One region of the Pandoraea apista genome, then DNA from elsewhere that is predicted to be linked to it. Evidence: predicted binding sites of a transcription regulator. Region 1 holds the regulator's gene; each other region holds the start of a gene.
What was found. The regulator sigma-54, encoded in region 1, starts transcription at its own class of promoters, with help from an activator protein. The targets are predictions, from matches to a motif close to TGGCANGNAANCTGCTTT.
Positions count from the first base shown of each region.

Region 1 (3,875 bases):
AGCGCGCCCGCATGGGGGTCTCGTATCTGCCGCAGGAAGCGTCGGTCTTTCGTAAGCTCACGGTGGAAGACAACATTCGCGCCGTGCTCGAATTGCAGCTCGATGCGCAGGGAAAACCCCTCAAGCGCGACGAAATCGACCGCCGCATCGAAGCGCTGCTCGACGAGTTGCAGGTGAGCCATCTGCGCGAGAATCCGGCAATGTCGCTCTCTGGCGGCGAGCGCCGCCGCGTGGAAATCGCCCGTGCACTGGCCACGCAGCCGCGCTTTATTTTGCTCGACGAACCGTTTGCGGGCGTTGATCCGATCGCCGTGCTGGAAATTCAGCGCATCGTGCGCTTCCTGAAAGACCGTGGCATCGGTGTCCTGATTACCGACCACAACGTGCGCGAGACGCTGGGTATCTGCGATCACGCCTACATCATCAGCGAAGGCTCTGTGCTCGCCGCCGGCACGCCTGACCAGATCGTGGCCGACGAAAGCGTCCGCCGCGTGTATCTGGGCGAAAATTTCCGGATGTAAAGCTAATTTTTCGCATGTAAACCCTGCCTCCGATAGGGCGCAGGGCCGGTTCCGCTGGCGTGACAAAGCCTCTACAATAAAGGCGAGACACGCTATGAAACCGACTCTTCAACTCCGCACCTCGCAGCACCTGACCCTCACGCCGCAGTTGCAGCAATCGATCCGGTTGTTGCAACTGTCTACGCTCGAACTTCAGCAGGAAGTCGAGCACGCCCTCACCCAGAACCCGATGCTCGAACGCGAGGACGATTGGCTCGCGGGCTCGGTACGTGTGGGCACGGACGGGTCGCTGCGCAACGAGCGGGCAACGTCGGTCAGCAGCACGAACGACGGCGCCGAGTCCGCCAACGGCCGTGACGAAGCCCGCGAACTCGACGGCGAGACCCGGTTCGACGACAACTCGCAAGACAATGGCGGCGACTGGAGCCTGAACGACTTCGCCCGCTCCGGCAGCACCTCGGACGACGACGACAACGCGCGTCCGCAGCTGCACGTCGACCATCCCAACCTTCGCGAACACCTGCTGGCGCAGTTGCGCCTGACCAAGGCCGGTCCGCGCGACCGTGCGCTGGTGGCGTTCCTGATCGAATCGCTCGACGAAGACGGCTATCTCGGCACCACGCTCGAAGAAATCGAGGCAGAAATGCCCGAAGAACTGGCGCTGGAGACCGAGGAAATCAACGCCGCGCTCGCGCTGCTGCAAAGCTTCGACCCGGCGGGTGTGGGCGCCCGCAGCCCGGCCGAATGCCTTCGCCTGCAACTCCAGCGCCTGCCTGCGAGCAGCGTTCGCACGCTCTCGCTGCGCATCGTGAGCGATCACCTGGAACTGCTCGCCGCACGCGATTACACCCGTCTGCGCCGCGTGCTGGGGGCGAGCGAAGACGGCTTGCGTGCCGCCCATCAACTGATTCGTTCGCTCGATCCGTTCCCCGGTGCCGCGTATGGCACGCCGCAGGCCGATTACGTCGTGCCCGATGTGCTCGTGCGCAGACAGGGCAGCGGCTGGACCGCCGAGCTCAATCCCGACGTCATGCCGCGCCTGCGCATCAACGAGATGTACGCGCGCATTCTGCGCAATAACCGCAACGACCCGGGTACCGGCAACTTGCAACAACAACTTCAGGAAGCCCGCTGGCTGATCAAAAACATCCAGCAGCGCTTCGATACGATCCTGCGCGTGGCGCAAGCGATCGTCGAGCGTCAAAAGAACTTCTTCACGCATGGCGAAATCGGCATGCGGCCCTTGGTTTTACGCGAGATTGCTGATACGCTGGGTTTACACGAATCCACGATTTCACGCGTGACCACCAGTAAGTACATGCTCACTCCATTTGGAACGTTTGAGCTGAAGTACTTCTTTGGTTCACATGTGGCAACGGAAGCCGGGGGCGCAGCGTCATCGACCGCCATCCGCGCACTCATCAAGCAACTCATAGGAGCAGAAGACCCGCAGAGCCCCCTTTCCGACAGCCGTATCGCGGAACTGCTGGCAGAGCAAGGGTTCGTGGTGGCGCGGCGCACCGTCGCGAAATACCGCGAGGCCATGCGAATTCCGGCAGTGAACTTGCGCAAATCTTTGTAGGACAGTCCTGGTGCGCCATGTTGGCTCGCTGGGGCATAACGCCGCAGTGCGACATTGCGTCACGTCAATGGCTCGCACTCCCGCTAGCCAGCGTCGTTCATGACGCGGCCTGCACTTCGGCATTTCAGCAAGGAGAGCAGCTATGAATCTGAAGATCAGTGGACATCACCTCGAACTCACGCCGTCACTGCGCGAATTTGTCGTCAACAAGCTCGAGCGCGTGTTGAGGCATTTCGACCAGCTTATCGGTGCCGAGGTGATCCTATCTGTCGACAAGACCAAGGAGAAGGCCGGACGCCAGATTGCTAGCGTCACCGTGTATCTCAAGGGCAAGGAAATTTTCGTCGAGAAGTGTGACGAGAATATGTATGCCGCCATCGACAAGCTGATCGACATGCTCGACCGCAAGGTAATGCAATACAAGGACAAGGTTCAGGATCACGGGCGCGAAGCCCTCAAGCACCAGCAACCTCCCGAGGCGGAACCGCTGCAATGAGTCTGTCCGGGCGTGGTAGTCGCATCGACTGACAGCCACGTGAATTCGCACGGAACCACCCGAGCGCACACACGTCTGCCATAAGTCTGGCATCACCCACCGCGGGGCCGTTGAACGGCCCCTTTTGTATGGTTCCGCCCAGTTCCGTGGATTGCCGCGGGCACCACGGCGGGTGGTCTATAATGCGAGGTCAATCGGGGGTTGGAGGGCGACTAAGCGTTCGCCCGCATTACAAGATGAACCGTTTAGTCAAACTCTTACCTGCGTCCAACATCCTGCTTGGACTGTCTGTCACCAGCAAGAAGCGCGTCTTCGAGCAAGCCGGGCTTCTTTTCGAGAACAATGCCGGCCTGTCGCGCGCGCTTGTGACCGACAATCTGTTCGCACGCGAGCGTCTGGGCTCGACCGGACTGGGTGAAGGCGTGGCCATTCCGCATGGCCGTATCAAGGGCCTGAAGCATCCGATGGCAGCCTTCGTGCGTCTCGATGACCCCATTCCCTTCGAAGCACCCGACAGTCAGCCGGTGTCCCTGCTGTTCTTTCTGCTCGTACCGGAGCAGGCAACGCAGCAACATCTCGAGATTCTCTCCGAAATTGCCCAGTTGCTCTCCGATCGCACGATGCGGGAGACCTTGACCCATGCGCCGAGTGCCGACGAGATTCACGCCGCACTCGCCAACTGGCAGCCCTGAGCCGGCGCTTGCGCCGGTATCCGCCGCGAAAATCTGAAAATTCGTAGCTCCCACACCCAACCGAACGAGGCGACGCGGTGGAACTGACCGGCATCAACGCGCAAAGCATTTTCGACGACAACGCCGCCACGCTGCGGTTGTCGTGGCTGACCGGCCATGAGGGATGGGAGCGAGGTTTCACGCCCGAGAGCGTGGCGACCGCCACCTCCAGCGCCGACCTCGTGGGTCACCTGAACCTCATCCACCCGAACCGGATTCAGGTGCTTGGCGAGGCCGAACTGCGTTACTACCAGCGCCTGACGGATGAAAACCGCAAGCGTCATATGGGCGAAGTGATCGCGCTTGAGCCCCCCTTCCTCGTGGTGGCCGACGGCCTGGAAGCGCCGCCCGATCTGGTACTGCGCTGTACCCGCTCGTCCACACCGCTGTTCACCACGCCGATGTCGACGGCCGCAGTCATCGACAGCCTGCGCCTGTACATTTCGCGTGTGTTCGCCCCGCGATGCACGATGCACGGCGTGTTTCTCGACATTTTGGGCATGGGCGTGCTGCTCACCGGCGATTCCGGCCTCGGCAAGAGCGAA
Region 1 is NZ_CP013481.2:4,928,326-4,932,200, forward strand. It holds gene lptB (LPS export ABC transporter ATP-binding protein) at 1-521, shown strand, start outside; gene AT395_RS22230 (RNA polymerase factor sigma-54) at 616-2,103, shown strand; gene hpf (ribosome hibernation-promoting factor, HPF/YfiA family) at 2,246-2,599, shown strand; gene ptsN (PTS IIA-like nitrogen regulatory protein PtsN) at 2,836-3,291, shown strand; gene hprK (HPr(Ser) kinase/phosphatase) at 3,369-3,875, shown strand, end outside.

Region 2 (3,875 bases), 1.1 Mb from region 1:
AAGGACTGTCGCCGCTGTTCAAGAAGCTGCGCATTGTGCGAATGGTCGACAAGACACGCAACACGCTCGTCTATCTCACCTACTCGGACAAGCTCATCGATGGCTCGCCGCAGAACAGCGTGACCGCCGTGCCGGTGGATCGGGCCACGCCGATTCCGGTGAAGTAAGCGGTATGCCATTGCTGCGCGGCGAACCTCAACCGCGCAGCAAGCCGAATCGTTTCAGTTTCCGATAGAGCGTATTGCGGCTCACCCCGAGCTTTCGGGCGGCGGCACTGACCTGTCCCTGACAGGCATCGAGCGTTGCCCGCAGCGCCTGACGCTCGGCAGCCTCCAGCGGCGCTTCTGAGCGCGGTGCTACGCTCACGTCTGCCTGCGCTTCGCGCAACTCGCCCGGCAAGTCGTCCAGCGTAACGACACCACTCTCGCTCAGCGCTGCCAGCGTGCGGATAACGCTGCGCATCTGACGTACATTGCCCGGCCACGCGTAGGTACAAAGCCGGTCCTGCGCGGCGTCCGTTACGGTGATTCGCCCTGATTCGCAGGCCTGCGCCAACAGCCGCTGAATCAACTCGATCTTGTCCTCACGTTCGCGCAGCGGCGGCACGGTGACTTCCAGCCCGCTCAGCCGATAGAAGAGGTCTTCCCGGAACAACCTCTCGGTAATGCGCGCCGAAAGGTCCCGATGCGTTGCGCTGAGTATGCGAATGTCCAGCGGCACCGGCTCGCCGCCGCCGAGGGGCGACACCGCACGATCTTCGAGCACGCGCAGCAGGCGGGTTTGCATCGCGAAAGGCATGTCGCCAATTTCGTCGAGAAACAGCGTGCCGCCGTTCGCTTGCCACAGCTTACCGTTCATCCCCTCTTTGCGCGCCCCTGTGAAGCTGCCGCCCACGTAACCGAAAAGCTCGCTCTCGATCAGCGACTCGGGAATCGCTGCGCAATTGAGTGCGACGAACGGCCCGTTCGCTCTCTCGCTCGCCGCGTGAACGGCGCGTGCAAAGACCTCTTTGCCGCTCCCGGTTTCACCGCGAACGAGAACCGGCACGTCGCGAGCGAACACGCGGCAAGCGCGCGAAAACTCGCGCGCCAACACCGGATCGGAAAACGGGGGCGCCGATGTTCGTGGCTCGGGAATCGGCAACCGGCGAATGCGCCGTATCGTGCGCTCCGGTGCGCGCACCATCGCCAGCAACGACTCGCCGGTATGCGTGCGAATCGGCCAGCAAGCGTTCGGTGTGGGCTGCGCTTGCGCAAGCAGCGCATCGAGCGTCGAGGAGAACCATCGATCCACACGTGTGCCGACAATCTCGTCTCGCGACACACCGAGACGATTCAGTGCGCTTTGATTGGCAGCGAGTACACGCCCGGTGTCGTCGAACGCGATGAGTGCCTGCGCGAAGCCACCGAGATGATCGGCCTGCTCCTGCAATTGCAACAGCCATTCGTCGCGATAGTGAAGAAAGAAATACTCGCTCTCCACGACCTTCGCCGACAAGTTCACAAGCGCAAGCGTGTGAAACTGACTCTGGCGCGTGAGGTCGGCTCGTGTCGACGACACGTCGATCACGGCCAGCAGATCCCCGTGCGGCGCGAATACAGGGCTTGCCGTGCAGGTGAGCGGCGTGTGCAGCGCGCGAAAGTGATCCTGCTGACAGATGATGACCGGGGCACGCTCGACGACACAGGTACCGATACCGTTCGTACCTTCGCACGACTCGCTCCAGTCGGCGCCTGGCCAAAGTCCGGCGCGATGGAAGTCGTCGCGCTGGCCCTCATGCAACAGAGAATCGACGATGACCCCGTCGGGTGCCGTGAGCAGCACCGCCTGATGCGGATTCATCAACTGGCGCTGCAAACGCTCGAGCACAGGGGTCGACACGCTGCGCAACCGCTCCATAGCGCTGCGCCGCTCGCGCAGTTGCGCAGACTCCAGCACGCGCGGCGCCATGCGCGCGCCCGGGTCGAGCGCGTGGGTATCCAGACAGCGCCGCCAGGAATCGGTGATATTCGGGTCCGTCGCCGCAGCGCCGTGCGGCAAATGACCCTGTACGACATTCAGCACACGGCGCGCGTGCGCGGACTCTGTATTGGCTGGCATTGGTCGTCTCCCCCGTGCCGGATGATCTCGTAGTCGTTCCCGAAGCATGTCGCATGCCGGGGGCGATTGCAATGCGCTATGTCAATCGGCTGGCACGAAGCGATTGCCTGTCACATCGGCGAGACAACCGGTGTCACGGCGCGAGACAAAGGTGTCACAGATCCGTGACACGCAAGCGCCGCCCCACGCCCGTTCCCCGCATGGAGACTGGATGTGCCGCAGGTGGCCCGCGAATTGCTTATTGCCCCATGTGGTCACAGCACCACCGATACGACAATATCCGGAGACACAACATGCGATACGCCCCACCCGGCACGCCCGGTGCCTTGCTGTCTTTGCAAACGCGTTACGAGAATTACATCGGCGGCAGGTTCGTTCCACCATTGGAAGGTCGTTATTTCGTCAATACCTCGCCCGTCACCGGCGGCATCATCGCCGAATTCCCCCGCTCCAACGGCGCCGATATCGAGCTTGCGCTCGACGCAGCCCATGCGGCGGCGCCGAAGTGGGGAAAGACGTCGGTACAGGCGCGCTCGCGCATTCTGTTGCAAATCGCCGACCGTCTCGAAGCGCAACTTGAGCGGTTCGCCGTGGCCGAGACATGGGATAACGGCAAGCCGGTGCGCGAGACTCTCGCCGCCGACCTGCCGCTGGCGATCGACCACTTCCGCTACTTCGCCGGGTGTATCCGCGCACAGGAAGGAACGGCCGCAGAGATCGACGAGCACACGGCCGCCTATCATTTCCATGAACCGCTGGGTGTCGTTGGTCAGATCATTCCGTGGAATTTCCCGCTGCTGATGGCCGCGTGGAAGCTCGCCCCGGCGCTCGCCGCTGGCAACTGCGTAGTGCTCAAGCCGGCCGAGCAAACGCCGCTTTCGATTACGCTGTTCGCCGAACTCGTCGGCGATCTGCTGCCGCCGGGGGTGCTCAACATCGTTCAGGGTTTCGGCAAGGAAGCCGGTGAAGCACTGGCAACGAGCCGGCGCATCGCCAAGATCGCTTTCACCGGGTCAACGCCCGTCGGCGGGCACATTCTGTCGCGGGCCGCCGCCAATCTGATTCCGAGCACGGTCGAGTTGGGCGGCAAGTCGCCGAACATCTTCTTCGACGATGTCATGCGTGGCGAGCCCGAGTTCATCGAGAAGGCCGCTGAAGGCCTCGTGCTGGGCTTCCTGAATCAGGGTGAGGTCTGCACCTGCCCGTCTCGCGCGCTCGTGCAGGAATCGATCTACGAGCCCTTCATGGAAGTGGTAATGGCCCGGGTCGCACGCATCAAGCGCGGCGATCCGCTCGACACGGAAACGGCCATTGGCGCGCAGGCGTCGCAACAGCAGTTCGACAAGATCCTCACCTACCTCGATCTGGCGCGCAAGGAAGGCGCACAAATCCTGACCGGCGGCGGCATCGAGATGCTGGACGGCCCGCTGGCGTCGGGCTTCTACATTCAGCCGACGCTGCTCAAGGGTGAGAACCGCATGCGCGTGTTCCAGGAAGAGATCTTCGGCCCGGTGGTCGGCGTGACGACATTTAAGGACGAAGCCGAAGCGCTCGCCATCGCCAACGACACCGAGTTCGGTCTGGGTGCAGGGGTGTGGACACGCGACATCAATCGCGCGTACCGCATGGGCCGCGGCATTCAGGCGGGACGCGTGTGGACCAACTGCTATCACCTCTATCCGGCACATGCTGCGTTCGGCGGATACAAAAAGTCGGGCATCGGCCGCGAGACGCACAAGATGATGCTCGATCACTATCAGCAGACGAAGAACCTG
Region 2 is NZ_CP013481.2:542,343-546,217, reverse strand. It holds gene AT395_RS02575 (CreA family protein) at 1-167, shown strand, start outside; gene AT395_RS02570 (sigma-54-dependent Fis family transcriptional regulator) at 196-2,100, opposite strand; gene exaC (acetaldehyde dehydrogenase ExaC) at 2,394-3,875, shown strand, end outside.
Region 2: the regulator sigma-54 is predicted to act here: its motif matches at 2,324-2,341, upstream of exaC (acetaldehyde dehydrogenase ExaC).

Region 3 (3,875 bases), 2.2 Mb from region 1:
GCTTTTACCGAATCATCAGGAGTTGGCATGGCCCTCGCCCCGCAAGATCCGAATGCACCGGAATTCGTGCGCCGTTACGTCAATCTGGCCGATCCGCGCCTGGGTGCGCAGGCACTCGAGGCCAGCGACGAATTCTTCGCGGCCAAAGAGCGCATGCTCAATCCCGAGCCGGCCGTCTTCATTCCCGGCAAATACGACGAGAACGGCAAGTGGATGGATGGCTGGGAAACGCGTCGCAAGCGCGTGAACGGCTACGACTGGTGCGTGGTCAAGCTCGCGCGGGCGGGCGTGTTGTTCGGTGTCGATCTGGACACCAGCCACTTCACCGGCAACTTCCCGCCGGCGGCGTCGCTCGAGGGGTGCTACAGCCCGGACGGTGCACCGGGCCAGAGCGCCGAGTGGTTCGAACTGCTCGCCTCGACCACGCTGCAAGGCAACTCGCATCACTACCATGCCATCGCTATCCAGCGTCCGGTCACGCACGTGCGCGTGAACCTGTACCCCGACGGCGGTCTGGCGCGCTTGCGTCTGTATGGCTTGCCGCAGAGCGATTGGGCGGGGCGTTCGCGCGACGAGCTGATCGACCTGATCGCGATGGAGAATGGTGGCTACATCGTAGCGGCGAACAACCAGCATTTCGGGTTGGCGTCGAACCTGTTGATGCCGGGCCGTGGCGTGAACATGGGCGATGGGTGGGAGACGCGGCGGCGTCGAGAGCCCGGCAACGACTGGGCGATCATTGCGTTGGCACAGCCGGGCGAGATTGCCAAAATCGAAGTCGACACGGCGCACTTCAAGGGCAACTTCCCCGATCGTTGCTCCATCCAGGCGGCATACGTGACGGGGGGCACCGAGCAGTCATTGATTACGCAGTCCATGTTCTGGCCGGTGTTGTTGCCCGAGCAGAAACTGGCGATGGACAAACAGTTCTTCTTTGAAGAGCCGGTGCAGAAGCTGGGGGCCATCACGCACATCCGCTTCAACATCATTCCGGACGGCGGCGTATCGCGCCTGCGTCTGTGGGGCCGTCTGAGCGAGAAGAAGGCGTAAGCGACGTCAGCAAAAAGAAGACCTCTCGCCTCCGGACGAAAGCAAAGGGTGCGAGAGGCTGCAACGAGCAGGGACAAAAAGGAGCGTGACATGGCGGGTCTGGCGTTGAAGATAGAGCGATTGACGCGGGAGGCGTTTGCGCCGTTTGGCGACGTGATCGAGTTGTCGGGGGCGAAGCATTTCGCGATCAATGGCGGGACGACCGAGCGCTTTCACGATCTGGCGACGGTGGATCTGGGTCCGGAGGGTGGACGAACGTTAGTGAACGTATTCCGTGGGCAGCCGAGGCAGTTGCCGTATGAGGTGAAGATGTTGGAGCGTCACCCGTTGGGCAGTCAGGCGTTCATTCCGTTGAAGACGACGCCGTATCTGGTGGTGGTGGCGCCGGCGGGCGAGTTGGATGTGAGTCAGATGAGGGCGTTCGTCTCGGAGGGTTGGCAGGGCGTGAACTACGCGCGAGGCGTATGGCATCACCCATTACTGGCGTTGCATGAGGTGAGTGACTTCGTGGTGGTGGATCGGGGGGGCGAGGGTCACAACTGTGACGAGCAGGATTTGCCGGGGGTGTATGTGTTGACGCAGGCGGCGTTGGAGGCAGCGCGGGCGGCGCAGAAAGCGGCATAAGAAGAGAGTGAAAAAGAAGCAGGACAGCGAAAACGCCGGGGAAACCCGGCGTTTTGCGTTTGGGGGGGAGGAAAAGAGCCGAAGCGAGCGGTGTAAAGGCGAGAAGTGGGCAAGAAGGGGGAGAAGGAAGGGGAAAGAGACGGACCGGGGCCCCTTTCTGCAGCGAGTTGGGTTTATGTCTGAGAGGCGGAAAGGGGCCCCGGTCCGTCTGGAGGGCGGTGTGGAGGACGGTATAGGAGGGACGGCGCCAAAAACAGACCAAACATAAAAAAACCTGACCCAGCGCTAACTCCTATACTGAAAATCACCGGCGTGGTGCGGGCGGAGGAGGTGCGCACTGAAAACGTGCGGAAAGGGTGAAAAAAAGCTCGGGCATGGATATTGCTCGATCTCGACACAGCAATCTGCGGAGAAGCGTATGGTCGAGAGCTATAACGAGATGGCGAGCATCACGGGTGCGGTACGGTCGCATTACCGTCGGTTTGACGATTGGTTGCGGTGTCAGCCGGAAGATGTTCTGCACCATAAGCGGGCCGAGGCGGATCTGGTGTTCCGACGGGTCGGGATTACGTTTGCTGTGTATGGCAATGAGGCGGGCACCGAGCGTCTGATTCCCTTCGATCTGATTCCAAGAATCATCCCGGCGCACGAGTGGCAGACCTTGCAGACAGGTTTGCGTCAGCGGGTCGAGGCGTTGAACCGGTTCATCCATGACGTTTATCACGAGCAGGACATCTTGCGTGCGGGTGTCATCCCGGCGGATCAGGTGTTGAAGAATGCGCAGTATCGGCCGGAGATGCAGGGGGTGGATGTACCGGGCGACATTTACGCGCATATTGCCGGTGTGGACGTAGTGCGAGCGGGGACCGGCGATGACGGCGTGTTCTACGTGCTGGAGGACAACCTGAGAGTGCCCTCCGGCGTGTCGTACATGCTCGAGAACCGCAAGATGATGATGCGATTGTTCCCCGAGTTGTTTGCGAGAAATCGAATCGCGCCGGTCGAGCACTATCCCGACTTGTTGCTGGACAGCTTGCGTGCTGTAGCGCCAATGGGGATAGATGATCCCACCGTCGTTGTCATGACGCCGGGCATCTACAACTCCGCGTACTTCGAGCACGCCTTCCTCGCGCAGCAGATGGGGATTGAACTGGTCGAAGGACAGGATCTGTTCGTTGAAGACAACCTCGTCTACATGCGAACCACCAACGGTCCCAAGCGAGTCGACGTCATCTACCGAAGAATCGACGACGACTTCCTTGATCCGCTGGCATTCCGCGCCGACTCCACGTTGGGCGTGCCGGGATTGCTGAGCGTCTACCGGGCCGGTCGCGTTACGTTGGCCAATGCCATCGGCACGGGCGTTGCCGACGACAAGTCCATCTATCCGTTCGTGCCCGACATGATCGAGTTCTACCTCGGTGAGAAGCCCATCCTGAACAACGTGCCGACCTACCAGTGCCGTCGACCGGACGACCTTGCCTACACCCTCGATAACCTTGGCGAACTCGTCGTTAAAGAAGTTCACGGGGCGGGGGGGTACGGCATGCTCGTTGGCCCGGCATCCACCAAAGCCGAGATCGAAGCCTTCCGCCAACGGCTCATTGCCAAGCCCGACGGTTACATCGCGCAACCCACGCTCGCCTTGTCTGCGTGTCCAACCTTCGTCGAGGCGGGCGTTGCGCCAAGACACATCGACCTGAGGCCGTTCGTGCTGTCCTCCGGCAAAGGCGTGACCATGGTGCCGGGCGGGCTCACACGCGTGGCGCTGACCGAAGGGTCGCTGGTCGTCAACTCCTCGCAGGGTGGGGGGACGAAAGACACCTGGGTACTCGAAAAATAGCCCAAGTCAGCCGGATACGACAAACCTCATAGCGAGAAGAGATCATGCTTAGCCGTACCGCCGATCACCTGTTCTGGATGGCTCGCTACATGGAGCGGGCCGAAAACACCGCCCGCCTGCTCGACGTCAACTTGCAGAACCTGCTGCTGCCCCAAGGGGCCATCGATGACGAAGAAGATGCCGACGCCGCCCGCGCGCATATGGGGGGCTTCGACGACGAGGGGGGCTGGCGCGCCACCTTGCGCATCTCCGAACTCGAACCCGCGTTCAATCGCAAACATGCGCGGGCCACGCGCGCCAACGTGCTCGACTTCGTTGTGCGTGACCGCGACAACCCTTCCAGCATCGCCTGCTGCCT
Region 3 is NZ_CP013481.2:2,707,640-2,711,514, forward strand. It holds gene alc (allantoicase) at 28-1,050, shown strand; gene AT395_RS12605 (ureidoglycolate lyase) at 1,141-1,674, shown strand; gene AT395_RS12610 (circularly permuted type 2 ATP-grasp protein) at 2,093-3,517, shown strand; gene AT395_RS12615 (alpha-E domain-containing protein) at 3,562-3,875, shown strand, end outside.
Region 3: the regulator sigma-54 is predicted to act here: its motif matches at 2,045-2,062, upstream of AT395_RS12610 (circularly permuted type 2 ATP-grasp protein).

Region 4 (3,875 bases), 2.4 Mb from region 1:
TTCGGCAGCGGCATGCGAGGCACGCTTGGTCTGCCCTTTCGCACCGGCACGGACACTTTTCATCAGGGATCGAGGCGATAGGTTCATGTCTGGCTACGAGGTGAATGCACGCTGCGGATAAAAAAGGGGGACGGCCGCGGCCATCCCCCTTGCTTCTCGAGCATGACGGTCGGCCGCTGGCGTTCCGTCATGCCGGCGCATTCCCTGCGCAGCGATTCGATTACAGCGAGTAATACAGTTCGAACTCGAGCGGGTGCGTGGTCATTGCCACACGACGTGCTTCTTCCGTCTTGAGCGCGATGTACGAATCGAGCATGCCGTCCGTGAACACGCCACCACGGGTCAGGAACTCGCGGTCTTCGTTCAGGTACTCCAGCGCCTGTTCGAGGCTCGAGCAGACGGTCGGGATCTTTGCATCCTCTTCCGGCGGCAGGTCGTACAGGTTCTTGTCGGCAGCTTCACCCGGGTGAATCTTGTTCTGCACGCCATCCAGACCAGCCATCAGCATGGCCGAGAAAGCCAGGTACGGATTGGCCATCGGATCCGGGAAGCGCGCTTCGATGCGACGGCCCTTCGGATTGGCAACGTACGGAATACGGATCGAGGCCGAACGGTTACGGGCCGAGTAGGCCAGCTTCACCGGGGCTTCGAAGTGCGGCACGAGACGCTTGTACGAGTTCGTCGACGGGTTCGTGATGGCGTTCAGCGCACGAGCGTGCTTGATGATGCCGCCGATGTAGTACAGCGCAAACTCCGACAGACCGCCGTAGCCGTTACCCGCGAACAGGTTCTGACCATCCTTCCAGACCGACTGGTGGATGTGCATGCCCGAGCCGTTGTCGCCCACGATCGGCTTCGGCATGAACGTGGCCGTCTTACCGTAGCTGTGCGCCACGTTGTGCACGACGTACTTCAGGATCTGCGTCCAGTCGGCGCGCTCTACCAGCGTCGAGAACTTCGTCCCGATTTCGTTCTGGCCCTGACCGGCAACTTCGTGGTGGTGCACTTCGACCGGCACGCCCAGTTGCTCGAGCAGCAGACACATTTCCGAGCGCATGTCCTGGAACGTGTCGACCGGTGCGACCGGGAAGTAGCCGCCCTTCGTGCCCGGACGGTGGCCGGTGTTGCCACCTTCGAAGTCCTTCGCCGACGACCACGGGGCTTCTTCCGAATTCACGCGGACGAACGTGCCCGACATGTCCGTGCTCCACTGGACCGAGTCGAAGATGAAGAATTCCGGCTCCGGACCGAAGAAGGCGGTGTCGCCCAGGCCCGTGCTCTTCAGATAGGCTTCAGCGCGCTTGGCGATGGAGCGCGGATCGCGATCGTAGCCCTTGCCGTCAGCCGGTTCGATCACGTCGCAGGTCAGCACCAGCGTGCTTTCTTCGTAGAACGGGTCGATATAGGCAGTGTTGGGGTCCGGCACCAGCAGCATGTCCGAGGCTTCGATGCCCTTCCAGCCGGCGATCGACGAACCATCGAACGCGTGACCGCTTTCGAACTTGTCGGCGTCGAAGTGCGACACTGGCACCGAGACGTGTTGTTCCTTGCCGCGCGTATCGGTAAAGCGGAAGTCAACGAACTTGACGTCTTCTTCCTTGACCAGGTTAATCACATCTGCCACAGATTTGCTCATGCTATCTCCCGAAAGATTCAATCTGGCGCTGCCGGCGCTTATCACCAGCGTCGCCGCACCCTCTTAACGAACTCCGTGTTCGGATTCGCCTGAGTAAAGCAGGAAGCGTGCCAACGCTCCGCCAACTCGCATTGCCTCACCCTCGCCCCTGATTTCTAAGGGAATAATCGATTCTGGTGCGTCCAGCATCGAATTCCCGTCCATGGGCCTGAATTCTTCATTTCGGTGCAATTCACCCCCAGAAAGATCCACATTGGTGCATTTATTGATTATGCACCTTTTTAGTGCTTTCGGACGAATGCCGCGAACCGGGATTGTGCATCGCGGCGCACCGTTGTAATGCAACGCCATCAATCACGCGCCCGGCAAGCCGACACCCACTCCCTCGCGCCCAACCGGTTTCCCCCGTCACCAAAAGCGCCTCTCGCACAAAGTGCACGCTAGAATGAAGGACAACCATCGACTAACGAGATCACAGCAATATGACAAGCGCCAAAGCCATTCTCGAACAAGCCACCCAACGTCGCGCCACTGGCCAGCTCGCCTACGCAGGCGCCGTGACCCCGGAAGAAGCCCTGGCGCTGCTCAAGGCCGACGCCAACGTTCGTCTCATCGACGTGCGCACGCGCGCCGAACTCGATTGGGTCGGCCGTCCGCAAGTGCCCGACGGTCAGTATGCCAACGTCGAATGGGTGCGTTACCCCGGGGGCGTGCCCAATGAGCACTTCCTCGAACAACTTGCCTCGCAGACGCCCGACAAGAACACGCCGCTGCTGTTCCTGTGCCGCAGCGCCGCCCGCTCGAAAGCGGCGGCAAAAGTTGCCTTCGAAGCAGGTTACACACAGTCGTTCGATATTCTCGAAGGCTTCGAAGGTGACAAGGACAGCGAAGGACATCGCAAGCATGTGAGCGGCTGGTGCTTCCGCGGCCTTCCCTGGCTTGGTGCCTGAACCGCTTTTCGGACAACGCTGATCATCCACGCGAGGAGACGCTGAGATGGATTGGACTCACTTACTGACTTTCGCCCTGGCGCTGTTCGTCGGTGCCGGCACGCCGGGACCGGGCATTGCGGCGATCGTCGCCCGGGTTCTCGGACGCGGCATGCAGGGCGCGGTCGCCTTCTCGGCAGGCGTGGCGATCGGCGACGTGGTCTGGCTCACCCTGGCCGTGCTCGGCGTGGCTGCACTGGCGCATACGTTCTCGGGCATCTTCCTGGCGATCAAATACGCGGGCGCCGCTTACCTGCTCTATCTCGCATGGAAGATGTGGCACGCACCGGCCATCGCCCCGACAGAGCCGATGACCGATGCGCCTCGCGAGAAATCGTGGCGGCTGTTTCTCGGCGGCCTGTCCGTCACGATGGGAAACCCGAAAGTCGTGGTGTTCTACTTTGCCTTGCTGCCCAACCTGCTCGATCTCCAGAAGGTGACTGCGCTCGGCTACATCGAAGTCGTAGGCGTCACGCTGACCGTGCTCTCCATCGTGTTCGGCAGCTATATCGTGCTCGCTGCACGCGCACGTCGCCTGCTCAGTTCGGCGCGTGCCGTGAAACGCCTGAATCGCGCGACGGGTACAGTCATGGCCGGCGCGGCAGTCGCCATCGCTACACGCTGAACGCAACACCCGCGTCTTCACGCACACCGCAAACGCCACCCGCCGGGTGGCGTTTTTTCTGGGAAGGCGCCGCGCGCATTGTTGCTGATCCCGTAAGTATTTATTCTCTTTATTGCCGTTTTTCTGCGATAGCCCGACGCTTAGACTCTGTTCAACGGTCGCACACAACGCATACCGCGAGGTTACAAACCCACGCCGGTACCGATGCATTGCGCGCCCCCGCCGCACAGAAGAACAGGAGTTATCGTCATGAATCGCAAGCTTATCGCCTCTGCTCTGGTGTCCGTTGCCATGGCTGCCGGAGCTGGCGCCGCCTTTGCACAAAGCGCTCGCACCAGCGACGCATATCCGGAAGGCTCTCAATTCGCATGGGTAGCGCAAACGTCGCAGGTCACACGCGAACAAGTTCGCCAGGAATTAGCCGACGCACGCGCCCAAGGTCTGATCCCGCAGAACGATTACGAGTATCCGGCACTCAATTCGCTGTCGCAGAGCAACGCGCCGGGTAAGACGCGCGCTCAGGTGTACGAAGAACTCGTACGCGCACGCCAGAATGGCGAAATGAAATATTCGAACCCGTAAGACACCACCGCGCGCAGCGCATTGTGCGATCTCACGTCACGAT
Region 4 is NZ_CP013481.2:2,490,262-2,494,136, reverse strand. It holds gene glnA (type I glutamate--ammonia ligase) at 221-1,636, opposite strand; gene AT395_RS11635 (rhodanese-like domain-containing protein) at 2,119-2,586, shown strand; gene AT395_RS11630 (LysE family translocator) at 2,633-3,250, shown strand; gene AT395_RS11625 (DUF4148 domain-containing protein) at 3,500-3,832, shown strand.
Region 4: the regulator sigma-54 is predicted to act here: its motif matches at 1,732-1,749, upstream of glnA (type I glutamate--ammonia ligase).